Regions from separate parts of the Novosphingobium sp. TK46 genome, predicted to be linked through region 4. Evidence: riboswitches for the same ligand, from Rfam matches in the RefSeq annotation. Region 4 holds a riboswitch; each other region holds the start of a gene.
The links. A riboswitch is a leader RNA that binds a small molecule or an ion and turns the genes downstream of it on or off. The one in region 4 is predicted to bind cobalamin.
Positions count from the first base shown of each region.

Region 1: another riboswitch for cobalamin. It lies ahead of ACXJ1Z_RS10840 (DUF1636 domain-containing protein); the one in region 4 lies ahead of ACXJ1Z_RS17870 (ferredoxin-like domain-containing protein).
Region 2: another riboswitch for cobalamin. It lies ahead of ACXJ1Z_RS14555 (TonB-dependent receptor plug domain-containing protein); the one in region 4 lies ahead of ACXJ1Z_RS17870 (ferredoxin-like domain-containing protein).
Region 3: another riboswitch for cobalamin. It lies ahead of cobW (cobalamin biosynthesis protein CobW); the one in region 4 lies ahead of ACXJ1Z_RS17870 (ferredoxin-like domain-containing protein).

Region 1 is NZ_CM143963.1:2,248,569-2,256,136, forward strand. Features, by position in the region: gene cbiB (adenosylcobinamide-phosphate synthase CbiB) at 1-322, opposite strand, end outside; gene ACXJ1Z_RS10820 (aminotransferase class I/II-fold pyridoxal phosphate-dependent enzyme) at 319-1,305, opposite strand; gene cobS (adenosylcobinamide-GDP ribazoletransferase) at 1,302-2,015, opposite strand; gene ACXJ1Z_RS10830 (histidine phosphatase family protein) at 2,012-2,602, opposite strand; gene cobT (nicotinate-nucleotide--dimethylbenzimidazole phosphoribosyltransferase) at 2,599-3,615, opposite strand; gene ACXJ1Z_RS10840 (DUF1636 domain-containing protein) at 3,612-4,019, opposite strand; cobalamin riboswitch at 4,230-4,422, opposite strand; gene ACXJ1Z_RS10845 (cobyrinic acid a,c-diamide synthase CobB) at 4,579-5,904, shown strand; gene ACXJ1Z_RS10850 (SDR family NAD(P)-dependent oxidoreductase) at 5,901-6,593, opposite strand; gene ACXJ1Z_RS10855 (hypothetical protein) at 6,737-7,009, shown strand; gene ACXJ1Z_RS10860 (Hsp70 family protein) at 7,120-7,568, shown strand, end outside.
Region 2 is NZ_CM143963.1:3,022,784-3,030,351, forward strand. Features, by position in the region: gene ACXJ1Z_RS14525 (2-oxoglutarate dehydrogenase E1 component) at 1-883, opposite strand, end outside; gene sucD (succinate--CoA ligase subunit alpha) at 1,010-1,900, opposite strand; gene ACXJ1Z_RS14535 (hypothetical protein) at 1,922-2,515, opposite strand; gene mdh (malate dehydrogenase) at 2,554-3,516, opposite strand; gene ACXJ1Z_RS14545 (hypothetical protein) at 3,715-4,026, opposite strand; gene ACXJ1Z_RS14550 (cell wall hydrolase) at 4,167-5,306, opposite strand; cobalamin riboswitch at 5,544-5,742, shown strand; gene ACXJ1Z_RS14555 (TonB-dependent receptor plug domain-containing protein) at 5,847-7,568, shown strand, end outside.
Region 3 is NZ_CM143963.1:944,342-951,909, reverse strand. Features, by position in the region: gene cobN (cobaltochelatase subunit CobN) at 1-1,536, opposite strand, end outside; gene cobW (cobalamin biosynthesis protein CobW) at 1,536-2,585, opposite strand; cobalamin riboswitch at 2,791-3,032, opposite strand; cobalamin riboswitch at 3,168-3,411, shown strand; gene ACXJ1Z_RS04395 (HoxN/HupN/NixA family nickel/cobalt transporter) at 3,669-4,688, shown strand; gene ACXJ1Z_RS04390 (hypothetical protein) at 4,736-4,930, opposite strand; gene ACXJ1Z_RS04385 (MlaA family lipoprotein) at 5,222-6,253, shown strand; gene ACXJ1Z_RS04380 (Ros/MucR family transcriptional regulator) at 6,416-6,922, shown strand; gene ACXJ1Z_RS04375 (GreA/GreB family elongation factor) at 6,994-7,467, shown strand; gene ACXJ1Z_RS04370 (HPP family protein) at 7,546-7,568, shown strand, end outside.
Region 4 is NZ_CM143963.1:3,746,172-3,753,739, forward strand. Features, by position in the region: gene ACXJ1Z_RS17850 (cobalt-precorrin-6A reductase) at 1-714, shown strand, start outside; gene cobJ (precorrin-3B C(17)-methyltransferase) at 690-1,442, opposite strand; gene ACXJ1Z_RS17860 (precorrin-2 C(20)-methyltransferase) at 1,439-2,191, opposite strand; gene ACXJ1Z_RS17865 (precorrin-8X methylmutase) at 2,188-2,817, opposite strand; gene ACXJ1Z_RS17870 (ferredoxin-like domain-containing protein) at 2,817-3,947, opposite strand; cobalamin riboswitch at 4,200-4,430, opposite strand; gene ACXJ1Z_RS17875 (multidrug effflux MFS transporter) at 4,504-5,730, opposite strand; gene ACXJ1Z_RS17880 (glycosyltransferase) at 6,041-7,141, opposite strand; gene ACXJ1Z_RS17885 (glycosyltransferase family 2 protein) at 7,138-7,568, opposite strand, start outside.

The sequences.
Region 1 (7,568 bases), 1.5 Mb from region 4:
GATCCAGCAAGCTGCGCTGCGCCAGCGCCGGCCAGGCGGCGAGCGCGATCAGCGGCCAGGCCCATGGTCCGGCCACCCGGCGCACGACCAGTTCGAAGACGAACGCGGCGCCACCGCTGGCGAGCACCAGCAGCACCAAGGTCGCCGCGCCCAGCACCCGGCGCTGCGCCTCTGGCCGACTGGCGTGGTTCCAGCCTCGCTCGCAAGCCGAGATGATGCGCGCGAACCCGCCGACGGGGTGGCCGATGCGGCGATACAAGGCGTTCGGCCAGCCGAGCCCGGCGTCGAGCGCCAGCGCGAGCAGGGCGACGGGATCGCTCATGCCAGCGCGGCGGCGAGTTGCGCGTCGATGCGGGCGAGCGCGGCGGCATTGCCGGGCAGGCCGAAGCGCAGCAGCCGCGGGTGATCGGCGAACGCGCGGGTCAGGATGTGAGCCTCCGCCAGCCGGGTGAACAGCCGCCCCGCCAGGGGGGTATCCACCAGTCTGAACAATGGGCAATCGCCCTGCGGGTGCAGCCCGTGGTGGCGCAGCACATCGTCGAGCCGCCGCGCCGTCGCCGCCAGATCGTGTCGTGTGCGGTCGATCCAGCGCCGGTCGGCATAGGCCATGGTCCCGAACACCAGCGCGGCGCTGCAGACCGGCCATTCGCCCTGCCGCTCGCGCAAGGCAGCCAGCACCGATCGCGGCGCCAGCACGAAGCCGAGCCGCACACCTGCGAGGCCGAAGAACTTGCCGAACGAACGCGTCACGATCAGCCGCCGGTCGTCCGCCACCTCGGCGGCGACGCTGGTATCGGGGGCGCAATCGGCAAAGGCCTCGTCGACCAGCAGCCAGCCGCCGTTGTCTTCTTGCCGCGCCAGTGCCGCCAGCACCGCATCGCGAGCGATGGTGGCGCCATCGGGGTTGTTGGGATTGCCCAGTACCAGCACGGACGGTTCCGCGTCATCCTGCGCGGAGATGGCGCGTGCCTGCGCAAAGGCGTTGACGTGCGTGCTGTAGCACAGCGGCGCATGCCGTCCCGGAAGCCGGAGCAGTTCGCCCAGCGCGCGCAAGCCGGTCTCGCTTCCGGGCACCGCCAGACACCGTGCGCGGTCGACTCCGAAATAGGCGGCGGCGCTGCGTTCGAGCGCTGCCAGCTCACCCGGATCGGGCAGGCCGCGCCAATCGATGACGAGGTCGTCCGGCGGTGACCAGGCGGTGGGATTGATGCCGGTCGACAGGTCCAGCCAGTCCGCCGCTGCGCCGCCGAACCGCGCCCGCGCATCACCCAGGCGGCCGCCGTGGTGGGTCAGTATGTCGCTCATGGCACGAAGATCAGCGCCGCGAGCATGGCGCTTTCCACCAGTTCGATACCCGCGCCATGCCCGTCGCCCGAGATGCCGCCGATCCGCCGCTTCAGCCACAGGCCCCAGATCACCATCGCCACCGGGGCGGCGAGCAGGGCGGGGGCAATATTCCATGCCGCGATGGCCAGCATCGCCAGCCATGCCGCCGTCACCGGCCAGGTCGCGCCCGCGCCGAAGGTGCTGCCAAGTCCGCGATGCAGCGGCGGCAGCGTGAGCGTCCACAGCAAAGGACCGATCCGGGCGACCACCGGCACCGCGATCAGCGGCAGCAGCGATGGCGCGTCCAGCGCGAGCCGCACCAGCACCAGCTTGGTGAGCAGTTGCAGGACGATCGCGGTCACGCCGAAGCTGCCGATGTGCGGGTCTGCCAGCACGCTGGAGAGTCGCGAGCGGTCGCCATGCGCGGCACCCGCCGCATCGGCGATGTCGCCCAGGCCGTCAAGGTGCAGGGCGCCTGTCATCCCTGTCCAGGCGAGCAGTGCCAGCAGCGCCCCGGCCCAGGGATCGCGCTGCAGGCCCAGCCACGCGCCGCCCGCCACGCACAGGCCGACGATCAGCCCGGCGACGGGAAACCATCGGATCGCGTGGCCCATGTCGCGCGCGTCGGCTTGCACATCGGGCAGCGGCAATCGCGTCATGAACTGGATGGCGAGGATGATCGCCTTCACGCGCGGTCGTCCGTGACCGGGCCGGTGTCGAGGCCGGTGACATGGCCGGCGATCGGCGATCCCGGCCAGATGCGCAAGGTGAGCAGCGCCCGGTACGGCAAGTCCAGCGCCCAGACCGCGCGGTGATCCAGCCCGGTCAGCACCGAGAGCGCCGCGCGCATGGCGCCGCCGTGCGTCACCACCAGCGTCGCGGTGTCCAGCCGGTCGAGCGCCTGGGAAACACGCTGGCGCAAGGTGGACCAGCGCTCGCCACCGGGCGGCGGGGCGGCGTCCGGATCGTCCCAGAAACTGGCCAGCGCCGATGGATCGACGCTGCCGGGCGCCATCCCGTCCCATGACCCGAAATCCAGCTCGCGCCAGGCCGGATCGATGGTGAGCGCGACATCGCGATCGCGTGCGCAGATCGCCGCCTGATCGCGGGCGCGGCACAAGTCCGAGGTCACGACGTGCCGGATCGCCAGCCCGGCGGTGCGATCGCGGATGATCGGGCAATCGCCGGTCATCGCCGGCTCGTCGGTATGGCCCAGCAGCAGGCCGGTGCGGCGTGGCGGGCCATGGCGCAGCAGGTGGACCAGTCGCTCGCTCATGCCCGCCCGGCGACCGCCGCCTCGGCAAAGGTCGCCATGCCGGCGTGCGTGGCGATCGCCGCCCGCACCAGCGGCACGGCCAGCGCGGCGCCGCTGCCCTCACCCAGGCGCAGGCCCAGCCGCAACAGCGGTTCCAGCCCGAGTCGATCGAGCAGCAGTTCGTGCGCGGCTTCGGCGGAGCAGTGCGCGGCGATGCAATGATGCGTCAGTTCGGGGTGGCGCGCGACCAGCGGCGCGATGGCGGCGCAGACGATGAAGCCGTCGAGCAGCACCGGCACGCGCATCAGTCGTGCCGCCACGACCGCGCCGGCGATCGCGGCGATTTCGCGTCCGCCCAGCCGGCGCAGGGTTTCGAACGGATCGCTGCAATCGTCGGCGTGCAAGGCCAGCGCGATGTCCACCGCCTCGCGCTTGCGTGCCAGGGCATCGTCGTCGATCCCGGTCCCCCGGCCTGACCAGAGGGCCGCATCGCCGCCGAACGCGGCGGCGCACAGGGAGGCGGCAGGGGTCGTGTTGCCGATCCCCATCTCGCCCAGCAGCAGCAGCTGGGTATCGGCGGCGACCGAGCGCGCACCCCGGTTCAGCGCGGTAAGGCAATCCGCCTCGCTCATCGCCGCCTCTTGCGCGATGTCGCCGGTCGGTCGGTCGAGTTCGAGCGGGACCACCGTCAGGTCGGCGCCGCATTCGCGCGCCAGGACGTTGATCGCGGCACCGCCGGCGGCGAAGTTGGCGACCATCTGCCCGGTCACCTCGACCGGAAACGCGCTGACCCCGCGCGCGGCGACGCCGTGATTGCCGGCGAACACCACCGCCCGCACGCGATCCAGCCGCGGCCGCGCGGACTCCTGCCAGCCGGCCATGAACAGCGCGAGTTCTTCCAGCCGGCCAAGCGAGCCTTGCGGCTTGGTCAGCTCCGCCTGGCGGGCGAGCGCTCCCGCGCGCGTCACGGCGGAGGCGGTCGGTAAGGCGCGCAAAGCGTCCAGAAAGGCGCTGCGATCCGCGAACGCGATCATGTGCAGACGAAGCCCTCGGGCGGGGTGCGCACGATAAAATGCCCCTTCACGCCCTGGGGCCATTGGGCGAAGCGTACCACGCCTTCCTCGCTGGCGGCGTGCAGCGCGGCATAGGTCAGGATCGCATGCGCAGCATCGCGATCGGGCGTGAAGTCTCCCAGCACGTAGCCGACCTTGCCGGGCGCGCGGACGTGGATGACGCAATGACGCTTGCAGGCGAACAGGCACGGCATCTCCTGGACCGCCACGCCGGCAAGTTCGGGCTCGGCCGCCTGCACCGCGCGCATTTCCTGCGCGAGCAATGCGCCGCCGCGTTGCCCGGCGCCGTCCTCGCGCTCGTCGGTGGATACGCGGCACGTGGAGCAGACCACGACGGCGGCCTCGGCATTGACCGGCTGCAGCATTTGGCTCTCGCTCCCTCATCGCAAACAACGTCGGACCTTGCCGGTCGACCAGTGCAGGGGAAGCGCGCACGATCCCCGGCGCGAGGGGCGGGGCACGACATGACGCTCCCTTGCGCGGATGTCGCGGCAAGGCAGTGGCTGTCGTTGCGCAAGGGAGCCCGGCGCCGATGCGCAAGGCGACCTCGAACACCCGGTGCACCCTGCCCGGATGAAGAACGACCGCGACCGGCAGGTCTCCTGGCTTGCGGGTCGTCGCCGGTTCCGGCCGCCTTCTCGGGACTTTAGATCCCAATGGCAGATTGGCCGGATGGCTCACCGCTCACAGTTGCAGGGGCAGCCTCGGGGCTTTCACCCGAGTTCCCTTTTGATCCCCATGCGGGGAACCTGTCGCGGTGGGAGCCCTATCGTGCGGCCATAGGCGACGCAAGCGGCTCTTGCTTGCGATGGGCCGGCACATGGCATATCCGCCGCCGTCTTCGATGAAAGTCCCCTCACCCATGGATCGACGCCTGCATCCCTGCCGTGGGCACGCGCACCTCGGCGCCACGAGGGTCGGGGTTTGAGCCTCCAGGCGGAACAGTGCCCGGCGTTCCTGATCTCGGCGCCGTCCTCGGGGCAGGGCAAGACGCTGGTCACCGCCGCGCTCGCCCGCATGCATCGCGATGCCGGACGCCGCGTGCGGGTGTTCAAGTGCGGGCCGGACTTCCTAGATCCGATGATCCTCGAACGGGCGAGCGGGGCGCCGGTCTATCAGCTCGACTTGTTCATGGTGGGCGAGGCGGAGTGCCGCCGCCTGCTCCACGAAGCCGCGCGCGAAGCGGACGTGATCCTGGTCGAGGGGGTGATGGGTCTGTTCGACGGCGACCCCTCCGCCGCCGATCTTGCGGTGCGGTTCGGCTTGCCGGTACTGGCGGTGGTCGATGGTTCGTCGATGGCGCAGACGTTCGGCGCGCTGGTGCTTGGGTTGGCGTCGTATCGCGAAGACGTGACCCTCGCCGCCGTCCTCGCCAACCGGGTCGGCAGCGCCCGCCATGCCGAGATGCTGGAGGCCGGCGTCCGGGGCGGCGTGCAGTGGCTGGGCACGCTGCCGCGCGATCCGCACTCCGCCTTTCCCGAGCGGCACCTCGGGTTGGTGCAGGCGGCCGAGATCGCTGACCTGGAAACCCGGATCGCGCGCGCGGCTGCGGCGCTTCCGCCTGGCGCGGCGTGGTTGCCCGATCCGGTGCGCTTCGATCCGCCGGATGTCGGCTCCACGCCCGAGGCACTGCTGCGCGGCGTGCGCATCGCCATCGCGCGCGATGCGGCGTTCGGGTTCATCTATCCGGCCAATGTTTCGTGCCTGCAGGATCTGGGTGCCGAACTGCATTTTTTCTCGCCGCTGCACGACACGGCGCTGCCCGAATGCGAAGCGATCTGGCTACCCGGTGGCTATCCCGAGCTGCACAGGCACGCGTTGTCCGCCAATCGGCCGATGATCGCGGCGATCCGCGCGCACCATGCCGCCGGCAAGCCGATGCTGGCCGAGTGCGGGGGCATGCTCTATTGCCTCGATCGGCTGGAGGGACGGCAGGGCGATAGCGGTGGCGGCGGCGGTAGCGGCGGCGCGGCGATGGCCGGCATCATCCCCGGCACCGCGACGATGCAGGCCCGCTTCGCCGCGCTGGGCATGCAGCAGGTGGAGATGCCCGGCGGCACGCTGCGCGGCCACACCTTCCATTATTCCAGCACCGTCACGCCGCTCGCTCCCGTGGCGCAGGCGATGCGGCTGGATGGGCGCGAGGGCGAGCGGATCTATCGCTGCGGCGGCCTTACCGCGACATATGCGCACTTCTATTTCGCATCGGCCCCGCAGGCGATCGCGCAAATCTTCGGCGCTGCGCTTTAACGCACGTAGCTGGCGCCGTTGGCATCCAGCACCGCGCCGGTCATCGATGGCGGTGCGTCAAGCGCCAGGAACGCGCCGATCGTGGCGATCTCCTCGGGCTGGGCGACGCGACCCAGCGGGATGTCGGCCAGCAGCTTGTCGCCGCCCCGGCTGGCGAGATAATCGTCCGCCATGCCGGTCATGGTGAAGCCCGGGCAGATTGCGAAGGCGAGGATGCCTTGCGCCGCATAACCGCGCGCGATGGTCTTGGTCATGCCGATCATCCCGGCCTTGGATGCGGCGTAGTGCCAGTGGGCGGGACTGTCGCCGCGATAGGCGGCGCGGCTGGCGACGTTGACGATCCGCCCGCCGGTGCCGCTCGCCTGCCATGCCAGGATCGCCCAGCGCGACAGCAGCGCCGATGCCTCAAGGTTGATCGTCATCGTTCGCCGCCACTGATCGCGCCATGCCTCGTCCGCCTCGTCCAGCGGGCAGGCTTCGAACACGCCGGCGTTGTTGATCAGCACGTCGATCCGATCATCGAGCCGGTCGCGTGCCTTTGCCCACAGCTCGGCGGGGCCTTCGGGCGAAGCGAGGTCGGCATCCGCGCTTGCGGCGGCGAACAGCTTTACGTCACGGGTCCGCAGCGTTTGGGCAAGCGCGGCGCCGATGCCTCGGCTGGCGCCGGTCAAAAGGATGTGCGTGGTCATGTCGCCATGCCTAACCCGGCCGGGCTGCGAGGGGAAGGCGGTGAACCGCGCCGGTGCTGCGATCCCCAGGGAACCCTCGCGTGCCTGTCTGCGCTACTGCAAGGCTGCGGCACCCGGCCGCTGGCGACAGGAGGGTTGAGACGATGACCGAAGCCACATGGGGGGACGACACCACCACGCCCCGGATCGACTGGCGCATGAGCGCGGCGCTGCAGAACGTGCCGCGCGGCGATGGCGATCTGGCCGAGGTCACCAACCTGGAAGGCGCGGTGCGGACGTGGCTGGAACTGGACGCGGCGCACAAGGACAACGCCACGCTGACGCCCGAGCATCCGATCCTGATCGACGGCGCCACCCACACGCACTTCGCGGCCGAAGGCATCGCCCTGCTGGCAGAGCAATTGCCGCAACGCTAAGCGCATCCGAATTGCTGCAATGCGGTAGCGCATGGTTCCATTTGTCCGCGATTGCGGCCATAAGGCGCTGACCATTGAAGCTGTCGTTTGCGGCGGCGCAGCAGAGCAAGATGACATCAAGGCAGGCAGGCTCCAGCGCGGGGCTCGATTTCGGAACCACCAACAGCGTCGTCGCCCTGTCAGGCGATGCGGGCGAACCGCCGCGCCTGATTGCGCTGGAAGGACCGGGAGGGTCGGCGGAGGTGTTTCGCTCGGCCCTGTGCTTCTGGCAGGATGACGGCGTTCCTGGCGGACTGTCGGTCGAGGCAGGGCCAGCGGCGATCCACGAATACCTCGAGGATCCGGGCAACAGCCGGTTTCTGCAGTCGTTCAAGTCGGTCGCCGCAAGCCCCTCGTTCGAAAGCGCCTCGGTGTTCACCAAGCGCTATCGGTTCGAGGAACTGGGACGCCTGTTCCTTGGCAAGCTGTCGGCGCATGCCGACGGGGCGCTGCAACGGCTCGACCGCGTCGTCGTCGGCCGCCCGGTCCACTATGCCGGTGGCAGGCCCGATCCGGCACT
Region 2 (7,568 bases), 720 kb from region 4:
CGTCGAAATCGCGATCGGTCGAGGTGCCCAGGTGGTACTTGACGTCGCCCGAACCGCCCACGTCCTCCGGATTGGCGGTGCCGCCCGAGAACTCGTGGAAGATCACCTTGTACGGCTTGGCCATGACGTTCGCGAGAACGTTGAGGCGGCCACGGTGGGCCATGCCATAGACGATCTCGTTGACGCCGAGCTGGCCGCCGTACTTGATCACGCCTTCGAGCGCGGGGATCATGGATTCGCCACCGTCGAGGCCGAAGCGCTTGGTGCCGACGTACTTCTTGCCCAGGAACTTCTCGTACTGCTCGCCGCGGATCACGGCCTGCAGGATCGCCTTCTTGCCCTCGGGCGTGAACTCGATCTCCTTGTCATGCCCTTCCATGCGGTCCTGCAGGAAGCGACGTTCCTCGGTATCGCTCAGGTGCATGTATTCCAGGCCGACCTTGCCGCAATAATTGGCGCGCACGATATCGACGATCTCGCGCACGGTACCCCATTGCAGGCCCAGGAAGCCGCCCAGGAAGATCTTGCGATCGAGCGCATCGCCGGTGAAGCCATGATACTCGGGGGTCAGGTCGGCAGGCAGCTCGCGCTGCGACAGACCCAGCGGATCGAGGTTGGCGGCAAGATGCCCGCGCACGCGATACGTGCGGATCAGGTTCATCGCCCGCAGGGAATCCGAAGCAGCCTGCTCGATCCGGGCTTCGTCGATCGGCGCGCCGGCGGCCTTGGCCGCCTTCTTGATTTCGGCTTGCAGCGTGGTCGGGTCAAGCGCCTGGGTCAGATCGTCTTCGTAGTCGCCACCGACCGGGGGCCAGTTGTTGCGCTGCCAGCTCGGACCCGGCTGCGGGTCTTCTGGGAAGAAGTCGAACGTTTCGTTGCCCATGGCAAATGACCTTTCCGCGCCAGGGGGCTCCCCCGGCGCTTACTCACCAATCGATCGCGGGCGTGGCACTTTCCCGGGGAGGAGCAAGTGTGAGACCGCGTTTTCTCCCCTGGCGGGGAGAGAGATTTAGGCGAGTTCCTTCAGCAAACCTTCGAGCGTGACGCCCAGTTCCGATGGCGAAGGCGAAACGCGGATACCCGCTTCTTCCATCGCCGCGATCTTGTCTTCCGCGCCACCCTGGCCGCCCGAAACGATGGCACCGGCATGGCCCATGCGACGTCCCGGAGGAGCGGTGAGACCGGCGATGAAGCCGACCATCGGCTTCTTGCGGCCACGCTTGGCTTCGTCCTTGAGGAACTGCGCCGCTTCTTCTTCGGCCGATCCGCCGATCTCGCCGATCATGATGATCGACTTGGTCTCGTCGTCGGCCAGGAACAGCTCCAGCATGTCGATGAAGTTGGTGCCGTTGACCGGATCGCCGCCGATGCCGACAGCCGTGGTCTGGCCAAGCCCTGCGTTGGTGGTCTGGAAAACCGCCTCATACGTCAGCGTGCCTGAACGTGACACAACGCCGACCGAACCCTTGGAAAAGATGCTGCCGGGCATGATGCCGATCTTGCACTCGTTCGGGGTCAGGACGCCAGGGCAGTTCGGGCCGATCAGGCGCGACTTCGAACCGGTCAGCGCACGCTTGACGGGGACCATGTCGAGCACCGGGATACCCTCGGTGATGCAGATGATCAGCTCCATCTGCGCGTCGATCGCCTCGAGGATGGCATCGGCGGCACCGGCGGGCGGCACGTAGACGCACGAAGCGGTGGCGCCCGTGGCGGCCTTGGCTTCATGCACCGAGTTGAACTGCGGCAGGCCCAGATGCTGGGTACCACCACGGCCCGGCGTCACGCCACCGACCATCTTGGTGCCATAGGCGAGCGCGGTCTCGGTGTGGAAGCTGCCGGTCTTGCCGGTCATGCCCTGGGTGATGACCTTGGTGTTTTTGTCGACGAGAATGGACATAGGATCTCCGTTACGTGCGATTCAGCGGGGGAGGTCGCTGATCTGGTCGGCTTTGATGGCTAAGCCGGCGATCTTGACCAATGCGATCAGAGGGCTTCCGGCAGGTACGTAGAATATTTCGAAGCTGTCCTGTTCCGGCTTCAGGCCGGAGTTCCAGCTGTACTTGGTCATCTCGGCGCGCTCGATCGCGGCATCAGGCTCGCTTCCGACCCAGCGCGATGCCGCGGCCTTGTCGATTGGGCGAGTCTCGCCGACATCGTAAGTGCGGCATCCGACGACGGACGTTCCATCGCTCTCGACCGAGGACAGCACGAGGTGCAGGTCTTCACCGGCGACCTGGCGGGTGAAGACGAGCGGCCCATCATCGACACGCCCGCCGGTCTTGTCGAGCAGCTTGCGGCCTTGTTCGTATCCCATCTTGACCAGGGGGCCGACCGGCGTCGCAGCCGGATCGGCGGCCTTGGTCCACCCGCTCGCGGCAACCTTTGCGGCGGCCGCATCGCGGGTCGACAGATCGGAGCAGGCGGTGCGAACCGCATCGAGCACTTGCCCGAGAGGATAGGCGCCTTTCGCTTCGGCCGCAGCCGCCGGCACGCTGGCGCAAGCCAGGATCATGCAGGCAGCGAGGGCGAAGCGATGGCGCACCGCGTGGCTCAGGCCAGGCTCTCGTCGATGCCCTTGCACGCGACCAGCAGTTCCTTGACCGCGTCGATCGAGACCTGGAGACCGGCCTTGGCCTTCTCGTTCAGCTCGATCTCGATGATTTCCTCGACGCCGCCGGCACCGATCTTCACCGGCACGCCGACATAAAGGCCGTCGACGCCGTACTGGCCTTCGACGTAGGCGGCGCAAGGCAGGATGCGCTTCTGATCCTTGAGGTAGGCTTCGGCCATGGCGATGCCCGAAGCGGCAGGCGCGTAGAATGCCGAGCCGGTCTTGAGCAGGCCGACGATCTCGCCGCCGCCGTTGGCGGTGCGCTTGACGATTTCGTCGATGCGCTCCTGCGTGGACTTGCCCATCTTGATGAGGTCGGGGACGGGGATGCCCTTGACGGTCGAGTACTCGACCACCGGCACCATGGTGTCGCCGTGGCCGCCCAGCACGAAGCTGGTGACGTCACGCACCGAGACGCCGAACTCCCAGGCGAGGAAGGTCGAGAAACGCGCCGAGTCCAGCACGCCGGCCATGCCGACGACCTTGTTGTGCGGCAGGCCCGAGAATTCGCGCAACGCCCAGACCATCGCGTCGAGCGGGTTGGTGATGCAGATCACGAATGCGTCGGGGGCGTTGGCCTTGATGCCTTCGCCCACGGCCTTCATCACCTTGAGGTTGATGCCGAGCAGGTCGTCGCGGCTCATGCCGGGCTTGCGCGGCACGCCGGCGGTGACGATCACCACGTCGGCGCCGGCGATCGAAGCGTAATCGCTCGAACCGGTGATCTGCGCGTCGAAGCCTTCGACCGGACCGCACTGCGACAGGTCGAGCGCCTTGCCCTGGGGAACGCCGTCGGCGATGTCGAACAGGACGATGTCGCCCAGTTCCTTTTGCGCGGCGAGGTGAGCCAGGGTGCCGCCGATGTTGCCGGCGCCGATGAGGGCGATCTTCTTGCGAGCCATGGGCCTGTCAGTCCTTCACAGGTGCGGGGTCAACGGACGGATGGGCGGCCTGCGATGCCCCGCGAAGGCAAGCCAGCCGTTGAGTTCCGCGCGTGCCTAAGCCCGCGATGGCGCGAATGCAACCTTCTTGAGCCCCGACAGGGCAAAGATCTTACATCATGTTGATAACAGTTCGCAATAGCGATAAGCCGGGTGCACTCAGGCGGCGAAGCTTCCGAGTTTGGAGCTGATCCGATCGGCGAGGCGCCGATCGAGCTGGCGACACACCGCCAGCCAGTGCTGGCAGCTGTCCCGATCCCGCTCGCGCAAGGCCGACAGGGCCCGCGCGCCGGCATGTTCCGCGGCGGCAAGGCCGTGACGGGCGAAGTGGCGCAGCGCGGCGATCAGCGTCTTGTTGTCGAGCCGGGCGACATCGTTGTCGTTGACCGCGCACATCGGGGCGGAGTGGCACCGCCAGGCGCCGATCGGGGATTCTCCGGCGACATGGGCGCCGGCAAAACGGATGGTCATGATTTCGACCCTTCAAGCAACGCAATTGACGAAAACGCTTCTACGCGCGCGGTCCCTAACTGTTTGCTGACATCCTATGGTTTCATGGTTGTTCAGGATGCCGCCGGTCCGGTTGCGAACACAATTCATCGTATTGGCGGTCAACTGGTGGGGCTGGCGATCCATTGACCGCTGTTCCGGTACTCTTCGCGCACCCCGTCTCCGCTGGGGAGGGCGTGACCCTGATACAAGGTGTCGCCGCCGCGTGCCTTGACCTCTCCGGTATAGACCGGCGCGGCGGCGGGCGGTGCATCCGTCGACAGGCCGCCGGGCATGGCCACCAGCCCTTGCGCCCGCGCGCGTTGCAGACCTTCGTCGTACGCCTTCTGGATCGCCAGCGGATCAAGCGCCGCGCTGGCGGCTGCGGATACGGCGGACTCGTCGTGACGGTTGGGCGCGGCCAAGGGCTCGCCGCCCAGGTAGGCGAAGCGGAACGTCGCAGGCTGCCCGGCCCGGCCGTTGAAGCTGTAGAACCGATGCGCGCCGATCGTCAGCAGGTAATGCAGGCTCGGCGCCCAGTACGGGTGCACCGCGACCGTATGATAGTGGGTCGCCAAGCCGGCCGGCGCATAGACATAGCCCGCCAGCGCCTGCCGGGCGACGTCGCCCGCCCGGTCCCAGAACAACCGGTTGGGCCGCCGCGCGAGCGAGCCGTCGCAGGCGAACGAGAACTGGCAGCCGGTGGATCGTTCGGACCCCTGATAGACGACGCCGCACACCGTCTTGGGATAGGCGGGGTGCGCGACACGGTTGAGCACGACTTGCGCGACGGCGCGCTGGCCGGCATCCGCCTCGCTCGCGGCTTCGTAATAGATCGCCGCGGTCAGGCACTGGACGGCGCGCGTGCGATCGACGCCGCTGTTATCGACCCACAGCGGCTTGGCGATCGCGGGTGACAGCACATCGAGTCCTGGCGCGCCTTTTGCGTCGGAGTGGATCCCTTCGCCAAGCCCGGGCTCGGCAGCGTCGAGTTGCAGATAATAGAACGCCGAACCCGGGAAGCTGTCGCCCGCCCGCTCGAACGGCATCGGCTCGACCGTCGCGGCCTGTCCCGAAGCATCGCCGATGCTGAAGGCGGACCAGTCGGCCGGCGCGGCGGCGAAGGCGGGGATGGCGATGGCTCCGGCGACCAGCAGCGCCATGCGGGACAGCCGCAATCCTCTGGACCCATGCGCGATGCGCGCCGCGAAATCGCGCGGCCGCTGCTCGTTCAGGCAAAGATCGGCGAGGATGACGGGCATACGCGGGGTATCGAAGATCCTGCTGGGCGGCACTGAAGCCCGCAGCTACGCACGCGCGGATCGCCGTGCAGCACACGATCCGGCGGCGTCCCGATGCGGCACGTTCTGGGCAAATACCCTTAAGCGGTTAAGGAGTCGTCGCGCGAGCATGGAAAAGGCGCCGCCTTGCGGACATGAGCGAACCAGCTTCTCCTTGCGCGACCAGCTTCTCCTTGCACGAAATGCATCCCGGGCCTACGGCGCGGCCACGTCAGGGGTTGTCCGGGAAGCCGGACCGAAGAGGGAATTTCGGTGCGATGCCGAAGCTGCTCCCGCAACTGTGACCGAGGAGTCCGTTCTCAACCATGCCACTGGCCAACCCTCGCGGGCGTCCGGGAAGGCGAGGGCGGGCGATGATCCGGAAAGCCAGGAGACCTGCCCGATAGACGGTCGTTCCGCGCCGGGCGGGTGTACCGGTCGCAGCTGGGAATGCGCGTCGCATGAGGGCACGTGCAAGCCTCTCGCCATGGACGGCACTTCGTTCAGGTTGGAGGTTTTCGCATGAAGTATCTGTTTTTGCTGACGTCGGCGCTGGCCATGGCAACCCCGGCGTGGGGGCAGGATGGGGAGATCAGCGTGGCTGACTTGCGCATCGCCGACAACACCATCACCGTTCTTGCCACCGGCAGTCGCCTGCCGATCGATCAGGCGGGCCAGCCGGTCAGCGTGATCGACCAGGCCGAAATCGCCTCGATCCAGGGGCCGGACATCACCCGCGTCCTCGAGCGGCTGCCCGGCGTCACGATCGCGCGCAACGGTGGCCTCGGCTCGACCACCAGCCTGTTCGTGCGCGGCGCCAATTCACAGCAGTTGCTGGTGCTGGTCGACGGCATCCGCGTCGCCGATGTCGCCGCGCCGGGCGGCGGCTACGATTTCGGCAATCTGACCACTGGCGGTCTCGCGCGCGTCGATTTGCTGCGCGGCTCTAATTCGGTGGTTTGGGGTTCGGAAGCCATCGGCGGCGTGCTGTCGCTCACCTCGCGCGATATGAACGGCGCCGAAGCCACCGCCGAATATGGCGCGCGCGACAGTTTCGACGGGCAAGTCACTGCGGGGCTATCCAACGATACCTACGGCGTCACGTTCAACGGTGGGTACCTGCGGACCGATGGCTTCAGCCAGGCCGCGGCAGGAACCGAGAAAGACGGCTTTCGTCAGTATCGCGCTGGGGGCCGAGCGCATGTCGAACTGACGCCGGGTCTCACCGCCAGCCTCGTCGGCCGCTACACCCAGGGCAAACTCGACATCGACGGCTACCCCGCGCCGGACTTCGTCTTCGGCGATACGCCGGAGTATCAGAAGACCCGCGAGATCAACGGCCGCGCCGGTCTTGCCTGGACTTCGGAAAAGCTCGACCTCAACGCCGGGTATCAGGTTTCCGACACCCGCCGCCGGTATTACGACCCCACGTTCTCCGGTGATCCCACGTCGGAAACGCAAGGGCAGAGCCGCCGTGCGGAATTGAACGGCGCCTATCGCGCCACCGACACGCTGCGGCTGGATTTCGGTGGCGATCACGAGTGGTCGCGGATCGACGTCAGCGGCGCGGACAGGCAAAAGGCCAACCTGTCCAGCGGCCATGCGCTGCTCGGACTTTATACCGACGCCTTCACCATCGCCGGCGGCGTGCGGTATGACGATCATTCGCGCTTCGGCGACCGGTGGACGTTCGGCGCCAACGGCAGCGTCGCCATCGCCGACCAGTGGCGCGTGCGAGCCTCGTATGGCGAGGGCTTCAAGGTGCCGACCTTGTACCAGCTGTTTTCCGAGTACAGCAATCCGACGACGACGCTCGATCCGGAGAAAAGCCGCAGCTACGACGCCGGGATCGAGTACGGCGATCGCAACGCGCCGCTGCATTTCGCGCTCACCGGGTTTCGCCGCGACAGCCGCGACCTGATCGGCTTCGTCTCGTGCTCCGGCGCGATCTGCGCCACCCGGCCGTTCGGCTATTACATCAACGTCGGGCGCGCGCGGGCGACCGGGTTCGAACTCGAGCTGGGCGCGAAGATCGGCGAGACCCTCCACGCTCAGGCCGCCTATACGTACGTGAAATCGACCGACCGCACCCGTGGGAGCGCCGACGAGGGCACCGACCTCGCGCGGCGTCCACGACACGCGCTGACCGTTTCGGCCGACTGGACCCCGATCACCACCGGTCCGCTGACCGGCTTCGTGGTTGGCGGCGACATCCGCATGGTCGGCGAAAGCTATGACTTCGCC
Region 3 (7,568 bases), 1.0 Mb from region 4:
CGGCTGCACCGCGACCACGACGTTGCCGAAGCGGTGTACGGGCAAGCGGAACGTGCCGTCGCGGATGAACGGATCGTCCTGCGGCTCTCCCCAGCGCGCAAGCATGGCATCGCGCGCGGCAAGCGGGATTGCGGCGAAGGCTGCGCGATAGTCCTCCAGCGGCAGCGCGATCTCGCCCGGTCGGTCGCGCGAAGCCGGGGCATTGGTCACCCCACCCGTCATCCGTTGCATGAGCGCGGCGCCGTCCAGCGGGGCATCGCCGACGTCGTAGCCCGCAGCGCGCAGGCTCGCCAGGATCGAGGCAGCGCTGGCCGGGGTATCGAGGCCGACGCCGTTGCCGATGCGGCCATCGCGGTTGGGATAGTTGGCCAGGACCAGCGCCACCCGGCGCGTCGCGGCGGGGGTCCGTCGCAATCGGGCCCACCCGGCGGCGAGATCGGCGACGAAGGCGACGCGATCGGGCGCGACCCGTGGCACGACGATGCCGCACTGCGTCACTTCGTCGAACCGCTGCGCCGCCTTGAATGCGACGGCGCGGGTGAACACGCGACCGTCGATCTCGGGCAGGGCGACGTTCATCGCCAGGTCGCGCGGCCCCAGGCCTCTAGCGGCGGCGCGCCAGTCGGCTTCCTCGACCCCGGCGAACGCCACTTGCAGGATCGGGCAATCGCCGCGTTCGAGCACGCCGGGATTGCGTGGCTCGGATGAGGACGAGGCCGCGAAACTGGTGGCGTTGACGATCACGTCGGGCGCTACTTCGGCGATGAAGCTGCCCAGCCACTCGAGCACGAACGGCTCGCGCAAGGCCCGGACATAGACCGGTGCGACGTTGAAGCCACGTTCCCCCAGCGCTGCGACCATCGCATCGATGGCCTCCAGCGTGGCCGCGATCATCAGCGCGCGGTAGAACACCAGCACGGCGACCGGCGCACCCGGCTTCCAGCGCGCTTTCAGATCGGCAAGGCCGGGGCGGTCGAGCCCGGCGATGTAAAGCCCGGCGTCGGCCACCGGCACCGGATCGTCGGGCGCGCCGCAATCGCGACCGATCGCGCGCGCGGCGGTGCGCAGGAACGCCAGCGCGTTCGCGATACCCCCTTGTCGCATGTATTCGCGCAGGCGGCCCACTACCGGCTCGGGCAGAGTGCCGGCCAGATCGAGCGCCGGGTCGATCTCTCGCCCCTCGGCCAGCGCGGCGAAGGCGATCCCCTTGGTGCGCGCGAGGCCGGCGATCTCGTCGATACCGTAGGGCCAGTAGCTCTTGCCCCCCAGCAGCACGACGCAGACGAACTTTGCGTGCGCGATCACCTTCTCGACGTACAGGTCGACCGAGTAGGGGTGCTTGAGCTGCAGCAGGTTGGCAAGGCGCACGCTCGGCGCGCCCGGCTCGGCTTGGGCGAGCGTGGCCGCAGCCTTGGCGAAGCAGGCCAGCTCGCTGTCCGCGACCGTCAGGATCACGATATCGCCAGGTGACTGGTCGAGATCGATCGCCTCCTCGCCGTTGGAGATCGTGCCGGGGGTGGCGGACAGCAGGTGCATCAGGCGGTGACGGCTCCGAGCAGGCCGGCAAGGCCCGCTTCGATCGCTTCGCGGTCGAGGCCCTTTTGCCCGATCACCACCAGCTGCGTGCGGCGTTGCTCGGCAGGCGCCCAGGCGCGGTCGTAGAAGTGCTGGATGCGCGGGCCGACCGCCTGCACCACCAGGCGGCTCGACTTGCCGGCGACGGCGACCATGCCCTTGATGCGCAGCACGTCGTGCCGCGCGATCAGCGTGCCCATCGTCGCGACCAGCGCGTCGAGGTCCGCCACTTCGGCGCCGGACAGGACGAAGCTGTCGAAGTCGTCGTGATCGTGGTCGTCGTCCAGTCCGTCGATATGCGAGGGACGCGAGTCAAGATCGTCCTCGGCGGCGGCGGTGATGCCCAGCAGGGCGGCGATATCGACGGCGCCGTGATCCGCGCGGACGATCTTGACGCCGGGGCGGATCTCGGCGGCGACTTGCGCTTCCACCCGGGCCAGCGCCGCTGCGTCGACCAGATCGGTCTTGTTGAGCACGACCATGTCGGCGCAGCCCAGCTGCTCTTCGAACAGTTCCTCGAGCGGGCTATCGTGATCGAGGTTTGGATCGGCGGCGCGGGCGGCGGCGAGCGCCACCTCGTCCGTGGCGAAACGACCGGCGGCGACCGCGTCTGCATCGATCAGCGCGATCACGCCGTCGACGGTGGAACGGGTGCGGATGTCCGGCCACTGGAACGCCTTGACCAGCGGCTTGGGCAGGGCGAGGCCCGAGGTCTCGATGATGATGTGCTCGGGCGGATTGGGCCGGTCGAGCAGCTTCATCATCGTCGGCAGGAAATCATCCGCGACGGTGCAGCAGATGCAGCCGTTGGCCAGTTCGACGATGTCGTCCTCGGGACAGGCGTCGTCGTTGCAGCCCCGGACCAGTTCGCCGTCGACGCCGACATCGCCGAATTCGTTGATGATCAGCGCCAGGCGACGGCCGCCCGCATGGGTCAGCAGGTGGCGGATCAGCGTGGTCTTTCCGGCTCCCAGGAAGCCGGTGATGACGGTGGTGGGTACTTTGCTCAAGACGATCATCCTTGCGCGCCGGCGACGTTGCGCGACACGGGGCAGGCCGAGCTTGCGCAGTGGCATGGCTCGACGGGCGGCACGCGCGGGCGGGCAGGCGCGAAAGCACCCGGCGCGACCATGCCGCTGCGGCCCCGGGCCGCGTTGCATGTCGTCGCTCAGACGGAAAGTTCATCCGTGCCTTGGCCAACCCCTGGACCACGGCAAGAGCGACCAGACGCCGGCAGGTCTCCTGGCTTGCGGGTCGTCACACGATGCACGCCTTCCCAGGCCTCGCATGTCGCAGCGTCCGGCCCAGTGGCTGCCTTTCCCGGTCTGGGGAAAGACGATGTGCATCGCGCTCGCCGCTTACAGTTGCAGGGACAGCCACGGAGTTGAGGAGCCCGGCCCCTCTCACCGCATTCCCGTTTAAGCCTCTTGCGAGGCACCGGCGCGATCTACGTCCCCACGATGGCAGGCCACCTTGGGGACAATCGGGCGATACCGGCACCGAGCCGCCGGGGCAAGGCGGGAGTTGCGCGCGTCGTCCCTTGCGCGGTCCCTTGCGCCCGCATAAGGATGAGTGGCCCGGTCGCGAAATCGGCAGGGCAAGATCGCGCCGGTGTCCCGAAAGGGGCTTAATAGGGAATGCGGTGCGGAAGGGTTTTCCTTTCAACTCCGCGGCTGTCCCTGCAACTGTAAGCGGTGAGCGCGATGCATACGCTGGCGGCCAAGACGGCACGCCGGCAGCCACTGGGCCGGACGCTGCGACATGCGAGGCCTGGGAAGGCCATGCATCAAGCCTTGACCCGTGAGCCAGGAGACCTGCCGGCGTCTGGTCGCTCTTGCCGTGGTCCAGGGGTTGGCCAAGGCACGGAAAATGACTCCGTCTGAGCGACGCAACGTGCGGCGGGGGCCGCACCGGCATCGGTGTGCCGGGCGCTGACTGGCGTCCGTTCGGTACGCACGATCCGGCCGTTCGCACGGAGGCCCCTTGCCAGGATCGCTGACGCCGACGGGGTTGGACAGGGATATGCAACAGGCGCAGGTAAGGCCGGTCGCGAGCGATGCGGGCCGGGCAGTCGCTTCGATATGGGCTTGGGCATGACGCCGGCGACCATGACCTTGCGCGGACGCGTCACCGTGCTGTTCGTGCTGCTGGTCGGCGCGAACCTGTTGGCGTGGGGCTGGGCGCTGAGCGCGTTCCACGGCAACACGCTGATGCTGGGCACTGCGCTGCTCGCCTGGAGCCTGGGGCTGCGTCATGCGGTGGACGCCGACCATATCGCCGCTATCGACAACGTCACGCGCAAGCTGATGCAGGATGGCCAGCGACCGATCACGGTGGGGCTGTGGTTCGCCATCGGTCACTCGGCGATCGTCCTGATCGCGGCGACCACCATCGCGCTGGCCGCTACCACCCTGACCGACTTCGAGGCGATCGGTGCGAAAGGGGGCGTGATCGCGACGATCGTGTCGGCGGGCTTCCTGTTCGCCATCGCCATCATGAACCTGGCGATCCTGCGCGGTCTGTGGACGCGTTTCCAGCATGTGCGGAAAGGAGGCTCGCACACGCAAGAGGATCTCGACATGCTGCTGGCGGGCGGCGGGGTGATCGCACGCGTGCTGCGACCGTTGTTCCGGCTGGTCCGTCGCAGCTGGCACATGGCGCCGCTGGGGTTCCTCTTCGGCCTGGGCTTCGACACCGCGACCGAAGTCGCGATTCTGGGTCTGTCCGGCGCGCATGCCGCCGATGGCGTATCATTGGGCACGGTCCTCGTGTTCCCGGCGCTGTTCGCGGTGGGGATGGCGCTGGTCGACACGATGGATGGCGTCATCATGCTGGGCGCGTACGAGTGGGCCTTCGTCAAGCCGATCCGCAAGCTGTACTACAACCTGACCATCACCGCGATTTCGGCGCTGGTGGCATTGGTGATCGGCTCGATCCAGACGGTGGCGTTGCTGGGTGAAAAGCTGGGCCTTACCGGCGGCGTATGGACCCAGGCAGGCGTGTTGTCGGCCCAGTTCAATACGCTGGGTTTCCTGATCATCGGCCTGTTCATCGCCTGCTGGCTGGTCAGCTACGTCGTGTACCGATGGAGCGGGCTGGACGGCGATGCATGACATAGGCCCGCCTTGGGTTTTCCCGCGTTGCAGGCAGGGCTTGCCCCCTATGGTGTCTGCGCATGCTCCAGGCGTGAAGCCGGCACGGTGTTTCGTGCGATCTGTTCGATGAAGTTCGCACGCGCCTCGTAGATCGCGGCAAGTTGCAGCTGGCCGTCGCGATCATGCCCGCTGATCGCCAATGCCGCGTTGGTACGGTGCCGTTCCGCCTGCTCCAGATACTGCTCGGACGATTGCGGCATTGTCTGGATCCCTGGAGCGAACCCGGCTGTGGCTCGACACCCTTTCGTCGGGATCAGGTGCCTTGCCCGCAATGGCACGGTTGAACCATGTCATTGGTATTTTTGCTTGATTGCACACGGGCCGCCGCTCAACGGCGCGGCGCGCAGGGTCGTCATCGCCGCTTGTCGAGAACCTCCATCGCATGGCGTCACCGATCGCGAATCTTCTGTCCTACAAAGTCGTAAACGGGCATGTCGCGATCTGCCGCAATTCGAGGGGAAGAAGCGCGGCCAACAGGATGATGGGCGCTGATGTTGATTTTGACGAGTGCGGTGCTGCTTGCGGTCGGACCGCTGGAGCCGCCGCAGACGACGCACGCTTGGGTCGGCGCCGCGAGCCTTGCATCGTCCGTACCGGCTTCTTCGTCGGAGCCGCTGGCCCAAGATCCGTCGCGCGTTCCCGCGCCACCGCCGACCATCGTGCTCCCGCCGCTGCCGACAGAGCCGAATGCCCCCTCGGTGCCGGTATCGCCGGTAGCGGTGCCGCCGGGCGAGAATACGCGGACAGGCGATATCGTCGTCGCCGGGCGCAAGGACACGCCGGGCGATCCCCTGCGAGCGGTAAACGCCGAAGCGTTCGCGATCACCCAGAAAGTCGACGACGCGGTGATGGGTCCTGCGGCACGGACATACAAGGAAACCGTTCCGCGTGTCGCGCGCAAGGGCATTCACAACTTCCTGTACAATCTTCGCGAGCCGATCGTATTCCTGAACTACATGCTTCAGCTCAAGCCGGGCAAAGCGGTGGAAACGGCGGGGCGTTTCGCGATCAATTCGACCATCGGCGTCGCCGGGTTCGTCGACGTGGCCAAGCGCAAGCCATTTCGTCTGCCCCGACGCTCCAACGGCTTTGCCAATACGCTGGGATACTATGGCGTGCGGAACGGGCCGTTCCTGTTCCTGCCGATCGTCGGTCCGACAACCGTGCGCGATCTGTTCGGCGGTGCGATCGACCGGCTGGTCCTGCCGGTCGGCGTGGGCAGCCCGTTCACCAGCCTGACGTATTCGGTGCCGGCCGGCGTACTCGGCGCGCTCGACCATCGTTCCGAATTCGACAAGACGCTGAAGGATCTGCACGCCAATTCGCCCGATCCATACGCCGCGACCCGCGCGTTCTATCTAAGCCGGCGGCAGGCCGAGATCGATGAGTTGCATGGACGCGGAACCGGTGATCCCGCGGGTATGACGGGGCCGCCGCCAAGCGTTCGACCGTTCGTGCCCGAGGGCCTGGCACCGGAAGTAAAAGACACTTCGCCGTCGGAACCGCCCGCCCAACTCGATTGAACATCGCCGGCGCAATGCAATCTATAATCCGGCCCGATGCGGATTCATTCTACAATGCCGTGCCGGATGTGAACAAAACGGCCCTTGATTGATTGTTAAGCACGCTTGCCGAATGAGATTGCGGCGCTTACGTGGTTTTGCCCTTTGCTGGAGATTGTTGAATTGGCTGATAACGACAACCTGCTCGAGATGACGTCCGATATCGTCACTGCCATGTTGAGCAATAACAGCGTCCCCAGTGACCAACTTCCCTCGCTGATCACGTCGGTGTATTCCGCACTTTCAAGTCTTGGACAGGAAGCGCCCGCTACGGCGGAAGAGGAAAAGCCGACGCCGGCAGTAACCGCGCGCCGCAGCCTGGCTGATCCGAATGTTCTTATCAGCATGATCGATGGCAAGCCGTACAGCAGCCTGAAGCGGCACGTCGCCGGCCACGGCTATACGCCGGAAAGCTATCGCGAAGCGTTCGGGCTCAAGCCGGACTATCCGATGGTCGCGCCAGGTTACAGCGAGCGTCGTCGTGACATCGCCAAGAAGCTTGGCCTTGGTCGCAAGGCTGCCGCAGCGCCCACGCCGGAAGCTGTCGCCGCTCCCGAACCCGCGCCGCAGAAGAAGGCGCGCAAGCCGCGCAAGACCGAGGCCGTTCAAAAGGAACCAGCGGGCGAATAGTCCCGGAAAAAGGCGACATTTCCGGCGGTCGAGACGCCGCCGGTGACGACGCTTGAGGATCCAGTCCAGCCATGAGTGTCGCCTTTCGCCGCGAGGGGGATGATGAGCATCTCGAACCCAAGTTCGAGTTGCCGCTCCCACCGGGCCCCAACATCGTCACCGCCCGCGGGTTGTCGCTGATCGACGCGAAGGTGGCCGAGCTTGAAGCCGCTCTGTCGGCTCTTGCGGACGAGGCCGAGATCAAGGCTGCCAGACGAGAGCTGCGCTATTGGCGCACCCGTCTGGCGACGGCCCGGCTGATGGATCCGCCGGACGGTTCATGCGTCGCGTTCGGCGTGCACGTCACCCTGGCGCTGAACGGCAAACGGCAAAGCTTCACCATCGTCGGTGACGACGAGGCAGCGCCGCAGTCGGGTTTGCTGGCGTATTCCGCTCCGCTTTGCCGGGCGATCATGGACGCGGAAGTCGGTGATCGGGTCGCCTTTGCGAACAAGGCCGATGCGATAGAGATCCTTGCGATCGAGCCGGCCATGGATGGCGGGTGACGCACGATGCCGGGCAGGCATGCCCGCACCGATTCTCGATGGGTAAAGCTTTCGTTGTTGCCGAGTTGACCCTTCCGCATGCGTGATCGTCTGTTCAAGCC
Region 4 (7,568 bases):
GCCAGTGCGCTGGCGCAGCTGTTCGCCGCCTGCGGCATCGTGGCGACGTTGAGCTACGCCGGACGGACCGAAGCTCCGCGCGCGCAACCCGTTCCCATCAGGATCGGCGGATTTGGCGGCGTTGAAGGGCTGGTCCACTATCTGCGGTCTCACCGCGTGACACACCTGGTGGACGCGACGCATCCCTTCGCCGCGACGATGAGTGTGAGCGCCGTCGAGGCGGCGAAACTTGCCGGCATTTCGCACATCGCGTTGACCCGTCCGGGCTGGGAGCCGGTAGCCGGCGATCGTTGGACCCATGTACCCAGCATTGCCGATGCCGCCGCCGCGCTCGCCAAGCCGCCGCTGCGGGTGATGCTGGCGCTGGGGCGCATGCACGTCGAGGCTTTCGCCTGTCAGCCACAGCATCACTATTTGCTGCGGTTCGTCGATTGGCCCGTCCAGCCACCAAAACTCCCGCGCCATACACTGGTGGTGGATCGCGGACCATTTACCGCCGAAGGAGACGAGCAGCTGATGCGCGACCATGGCGTCGAACTGGTGGTCTGCAAGAATGCAGGCGGCAGAGGCGCCGAGGCAAAGCTGATCGCCGCCCGCCGCCTTGGCCTGCCGGTGCTGATGATCCAGCGGCCTATGCTGCCGCCGCGCCACGTAGTTCACGATCCGCGAGACGTGCTCAATTGGCTGGGTCATGAAGCCGAACGCGGAGTGTAAAGGATTGGACCTGTCACACGTTCGATGATCCGGGTCTGGCTGGAGCCGACGATGACCATCGTGCGCATGTCCGCCATTTCGGGCAGTGCCGCGCCTAGCGTCGTCACGCGCAACTCCTCGTCCGGCGTGGTCACCGCCCGGGCGAACAGGATCGGGCGATCCTGACCGCACGCTTCGCGCAGCACATCCAGCACGCGCGAAAATCCTTCGGGCCGAGCTTTCGAGCGTGGATTGTAGAACGCCATCGCGAAGTCGGCTTCGGCCGCCAGCCGCAGTCGTTTCTCGATCAGCGCCCACGGCTTGAGGTTGTCCGACAGGTTGATAGCGCAAAAATCATGACCCAGAGGTGCCCCGGCCCGCGCGCTGGCGGCAAGCATGGCGGTAATGCCGGGTAGCACCCAGATGTCCAGTTCCCGCCAAGCCGCGTCCCCTGCTTCGAGCGCCTCGAACACCGCGGACGCCATCGCGAAGACGCCGGGATCGCCCGAAGACACCACCACCACGCGGCGCCCCTGGGCCGCCAGCCGCAGCGCATGGGTGGCGCGATCGAGTTCGACGCGGTTATCCGATGGGTGAAGTGTCAGCCCCTCGCGCGCGGGAACCCGCGCCACGTAAGGAATATAGCCGATGACGTCGGTCGCCTCTGCCAGCGCCGTGCTGACTTGCGGCGTCACCAGGGCATCATCTCCCGGTCCCAAGCCGGCAATGGCTAGCCAGCCGGGAATCATGGCCGGCGCCCCTGCCCATGGATTAGCAGGATCGAGAAGTAAGGCGTGACGTTTTCTGCCTCTATCAGCGGAGTGACGCGTTGGTTGGGCATCGCCGCGTGCTCGACCAGCCAGGCGGCCTGTTCACGCCCGGCAGCGGCGACGGCGCGACGAAGTTTGGGTAGGTTACGACCGATCTTCATCACTACCAGAGCATCGGTATCGCGGATACGGCGAACCAGCTCGTCTTCGGGCAAGGTAGCCATGGCGACTGTCAGCACGTCGTCGCCCCAGGTAATCGGCACCCCTGTCGCGTTCCACGCGCCCGCCATGCCGGTGATGCCCGGCACCACGTTGACCGGCACCACGCCCGACAATCGCGAGTGCAGGTGCATGAACGAGCCGTAGAAGAACGGATCGCCCTCACACAGTACGACGACGTCATCGCCGGCGCGGGCAAGCGCCGCGATCCGCTCGGTACTCTCAGTGTAGAACGCCGAAAGTTGCGCGTTGTAGCGCGGATCGGTCAGCGGGATCTCGGTCGTGACTGGATACTCCATCGCGATCTCGACCACGTCCGCACGCAGCATGCCTTCCGCAATACGACGGGCTTGTCCGGGCCGGCCAGCCTTGCGAAAGTAGGCGACGTGGCGAGCGCCACGAACCAGCCGATCGGCCCGCACGCTCAGCAGGTCGGGCGCGCCGGGCCCCAGACCAACACCGTGTATCGTTCCGCAAGGCACGGAAGGGGCAAGAGAGACCAGGCTCATTCGGCGCGGCTCGCCAGCGCGTTGATGGCGGCGACGGTGATGGCGCTGCCGCCAAGCCGTCCCTCGACGATGCAGCAAGGCACCGGTTGCTTCGCCCACAAGGCGGCTTTCGATTCAACCGCACCGACGAAGCCGACCGGACAGCCGACGATCGCTGCCGGCCGAGGACAAGCGGGATCCTCCAGCATGTTGAGCAAATGGAACAGTGCGGTCGGCGCATTGCCGATGGCCACCACCGCGCCGCCGAGATGCGGGCGCCATAACTCCAGCGCGGCGGCCGAGCGGGTGTTGCTCATCCGACGCGCCATGTCCGGCACCTGGATATCATGCAGCGTGCATACGATCGGATTGCCCGCGGGAAGCCGGCCGCGGGTTATCCCCTCTGACACCATGCGCGCATCGCACAGTATCGGCGCCCCGGCGTTCAATGCGGTCCGCGCCGCCACCCCAAAACCCGGCGAGAAACGGATATGGGGGCCAAGCTCCACCATCCCGGCGGCGTGGATCATCCGCACCGCGACAGGCTCCTCGTCCTTGTCGAAGCGAGCCAGTTCGGCCTCGGCTCGGATCATGGCGAAGGACTTGCGATAGATCGCGGCGCCATCGGTTTCATAGACATGCGGCATCAGGAAGCTCCGAACTGGCGCAGGATTTCATCTTGGGTGAGTGCCGTGTGGGAGGGGGGCGCTCCGGCACGCGCCTGGGTGGCAAGGTCGTAACGTCCATCGCGACCGGTCACGGTGATGTCCGCCGGCCCCGGCCGCGCGCAACCCTTGCCGCAACCCGACACGTGCAGCCGTCCTGCGACGAGCGGGGCCAAACGGCGCGCAAGATCCCGCGTGACCACGGTAGCTTGCGGACAGCTTGGTGCCCCGGGACAGGCATCGACATGGAGCAGCGGATCGTGCGGATCGTCCAACAGACCCGCTATGGCTCCGATCGAAACACCCTCCAACAAAACGACGCGCCAAGGCGTGAAGCGGACCGCCACTGCCGACGATTGTGTGATAGCTGCTGCGAGTTCATCGGCCTGGATACGTCCGAAGGCCAAACCATAGGCACTGCCCAGCTCGTGATGGCCTGGCGCAATAGGCTGACGCTGGCGCGATGGGGCGATGTTTCCGGTGGCCCAGGCGGGAAGCACTGGATCGTGTCTTGCCATGCGTCCCGCCGCCGCGCCGCCGCTCGCCACGAACCATCTCGTCAGGGCAAAGAGTGCAGCGACTTCCTGCCCCTCCGCGATGACAATGCCGTGATCCCGACCATCTGCTCTCAGAATAAGTTGGCCGCCCTCCCCGCGCTCGATACGAAAATCACCCGGCTCTTCGCGCAGGGTGCAGGTTGCTCCGGCGTCGATGACGAACCCCATCTTGCCCGGCAGGTCGGGTAGCTCATCGAGCCGTCCGAGCAATTCGCTGGCGATGCGGTGCGTGTCGTCGCCTGCCCGCCAATCAGGTGCGACCATGACGTTGCGACGGGTCTCGCGGATCGGGTCGCGATCTATCAGTGCGCCGGCCAGCAGTCGTTCGATCATGGCGGCCCAGCCCTCCGCGCCGATGCCGCGAAGCTGCAGGTTGGCGCGCCGGGTCAGATCGATCGCGCCGCTGCCGTGTGCCTGCGCCGCCTCGCACACAGACAGAACCTGCTCGCGCGTCAGCACGCCAAGCGGCGGTTTGATCCGGACCAGCAGGCCATCGCCCGCCATCATCGGGTGCCAGGCATCAGGGCACCATCCCTTGATCGCAAAGTCGCTCACCGCGCTTTACGCCGCCCGTGGGCTGCAAACGCAGGCGACACGCTTGGCGGAACCCTGCACGACATGAACACCGGCAACCTCCACACACCTACGGCGACGATGGCGGGGGCTTGCCGGCAGAACCGGTCGGCGCGCGACGACGGGCGGGCATGCCAAGGCACCCGAAACCCGCGCGACCATGCAGCCCCAGCCGCACAGCTTCGTCGCTCAGACGGAGAGTTACCGTGCCATGACCATCCCCTGGATCAGGCAAGAGCGACCGGTGCGCCGGCAGGTCTCCTGGCTCACGGGTCACAGCTTGATGCGCGCCTTCCCAGACAAAGCGCACGCGCCTCGTCCAGTGGCTGCTCTTCCAACGTGGAGAGCTTGCGCATCGCGCTATCCGCTTACAGTTGCAGGGACAGCCGCGGAGTTGGAGGCAAGCCCCCTCACCGCATTCCCGATTAAGCCCCTTGCGGGGGCACCGGCGCGATCAACAAAACACAGGGCTAGCCCCGCACTTCGGCGAAGCGCCTAGACCAAACCGAGCGCCAAGCCAATGGCTCTTGTCGTAGGCTCAGGCCGGAGCTTCGAGGGGATGGAACAGCCGGCCCTTTTCGACGAAGTAGATGATCACCAGCACCGCCACGCCGATGCTCAGGTAACCGACCGCGAGAGGCAGCGTGGTACCGGAATACGACTGGCCGATCGCAAACCCGACCAGCACGGCGCCGATGCTGGTGATGAACCCCTGCACCGATGATGCCGTCCCGGCGATATGCCCGACCGGCTCCATCGCCATCGACCCGAAATTCGAACCGCACAGGCCGATACAGGTCATGCTCGAGGCCTGCAGCACCATATAGCTCAACAACGTCTCGGACCCGGTCGCGATGATGCCGACGTGGATGATCGAAAGCGCGATGAGGCAAAGTACCGCGGCTTGCGAAATCCACCGGGTGCCGAGGCGCTCGACCAGCTGACTGTTCGCGAACGACGCCAAGCCCATCGCCCCGGCACAGATCGCGAAAAGGATCGTAAAGCGCTCCCCGGCACCGAATTCATCGACGAAAATCTGCTGCGCCGATGAGACGAAGGCGATGATGCCCCCGAACGTCAGCGACGCGGCGATCGCATAGCCGATCGAGAATCGATTGGTGAGCGTAAGTCGATAGCTCGATCGCAGGTTCGCCAGCGAAATCGCAACCCGCCCGGCATCCGGCAAAGTCTCCTTCAACCGCAGCAGCGTCCACGCGAGTACGAAGGCCGCAAAGCCGCCCAGCGCATAGAAGATGAACCGCCAGGGTCCGATCGTAAGCAGTGCCTGGCCCAGGGTTGGCGCCAGGATCGGCACGAGGAAGAAGATCATCTGCGCAACCGACATCGTCCGCGCCATCTGTCGCCCGGACGAGCCATCGCGTACGATCGCGACGGCCAGGACCCGAGTTGACGCGGACATCAGACCCTGCAGCAACCGCGCACTCAGCAACGCTTCGAACGTCGCCGAACTTGCCGCAAAGACGCTGGCTGCGACAAATCCGATCAGCGTGGCAATAAGCACCGGACGTCGTCCGAAACGATCGGCGAGCGGGCCATACACAAGCTGGCCGGTGCCGAAGCCAAGCATGTAAACCATCACCACCCACTGCCGGTGATTGGCCGCGGTCACTGCCAGCTCGCGACCGATCTGAGCAAGGGCGGGCAACATCAAGTCCACGCCCAGCGCGTTCACGGCCATCAATGCGGCTATGAAAATGATGAACTCGCGCGGGTACATTCCCGAGGAGGCGTGTTGCGGCTTCATTGTCGTTCTACTCATTGTTCGCTTCGGCATAGTGCGCAATCGACCCGGCTCAGCGCTCCCGTCCGGAGCCCGGCTGATCGGCCATAGCATGCACAGCATGACGCTTGCAGGCACGGATCACCCCATGCTGATCACCAGTCGATCAAGCGCACGGTGCCGGCGCAGCCGACATGCGGATAGACGCTTCACCATACCGTAAAGTTTCTTCTTGCGTGGAATATCAATACTCTTTGCGGACCATCTCATGTTTCGTGGCGGAATGCGGGGCCGATACGATGGATCAATCGTCGCCTTAAGCATCTCGCGACCCCTACCGCACGTCCGCCATTTCCACGGTCGTGACAGCCGGTGTCGTTATCGTTCTAGAGACTTCGCGATAGAGTTCCTCGCAGCGATTCAGCCACCGGTCCCTGGTAAACAAGCGCAGCACGCGATCGCGCGGCGTGCTGCGCGAAATTGCCATGGCCGGAGCGATGGCAGCCGCCAGCGCATCGACATCTCCTGCCGGTGCGAAAACGCCCGCCTCCCCGATCACCTCGCATGCGGCGCCCATGTCGAACGCTGCCACCGGCAGGCCGCAAGCCATCGCCTCGGCGGCGACCAATCCGAACGGCTCGTCCCAGCATGGGGTGAAGAGGAACAGCGATGCACGGCCAAGTTCCGCAGCAAGGCGCTCGCCTGACAGATGGCCACCGTACCGCACATGCGGACCAAGCAGGGGCACGACTTCGGCCTGCCAGTAATCGCCGTCTTCGATGCTACCATAAAGCGTGAGATCGATGCCAGCCTGCCGCGCAGCGCGCGCTGCCAGATGCGGCCCCTTGTTCGGTGTCATGCGACCGCACCATACAGCCTCGGCGTTACCGCGCGCGACGAAGGGCCACTTTGCCGGATCGATCCCGTTATGCAGCACCGTGGCCTGCGCGGGAGCACCTTGCGGCCACCAGGCCTGCAACTGGCGGGCGGAGGTAACTGTCAAGCGATGTCGCGGCGACGGGCTCGCCGAGACGAACCAGTGCAGAGCATCATACGGCGGCACATGAAGCGAGGTGACGGTGGGCACGATCGCCGTGCGCCGCTGCTCCAGCGGGAACCGGTGAAGGCTGTTGTTGTGTACCACGTCGAACCCACCGCCGGCGATGCGGTCACACGCGTCAGCATAGCCGGCGTCCAGGTGCGCGATCAGCGGAGCGGATCCGCGATGCTCCGCCCATGGAAAGGTAGCTTCGTAATGCGTGTCGACCACCGCGTCGATTTCGAAGCGTGGATCGCTGTCGCCCGAGGCGAACAGCGTCACCTCATGCCCGCGATCCTGCAAGCCCTTGGCCAAGTGCCAGCAGTGCGCCTCCATCCCACCGGCGAACGGCTCGGAGATCCGCTGGCGAACGTGGCCAAGGATCGCGATCTTCACGCAGCCACCGCGTCCTTTCTGGTGGGCGCGGTGGCGGTCGAAGGCACGACGTTCGCTTCCAGCCAGCGCAGCACCCGCGCGGTATTGGCGTAAGGTTGGTGGCTTTGCTGACCGGTCAGGGCAAGGTCTTCTTCGCCCGGGGCACGCAGGATGCGCACGGGATGGCCGGGCAAATCCTCGATCAAGCCCATCAGCTTGAAGGCGTGCAGCCAATGCCCCATCGTCCGATAGCCCCACTTGGCTTCGAACAACTGAGCATTGCGCACCACGCTTTCGAGATGGTGCACCGGCGGCATGTGGTGCGGGTGATACTGGTGATACGCCAGACCACCCTTTGCCCACGCGATCGGCACGCCGGCCTTGCTCAGCGTCTTGCCGAAATCGGTGTCCTCGCCGCCATAGCCAAAGTAGCGTTCGTCAAATCCGC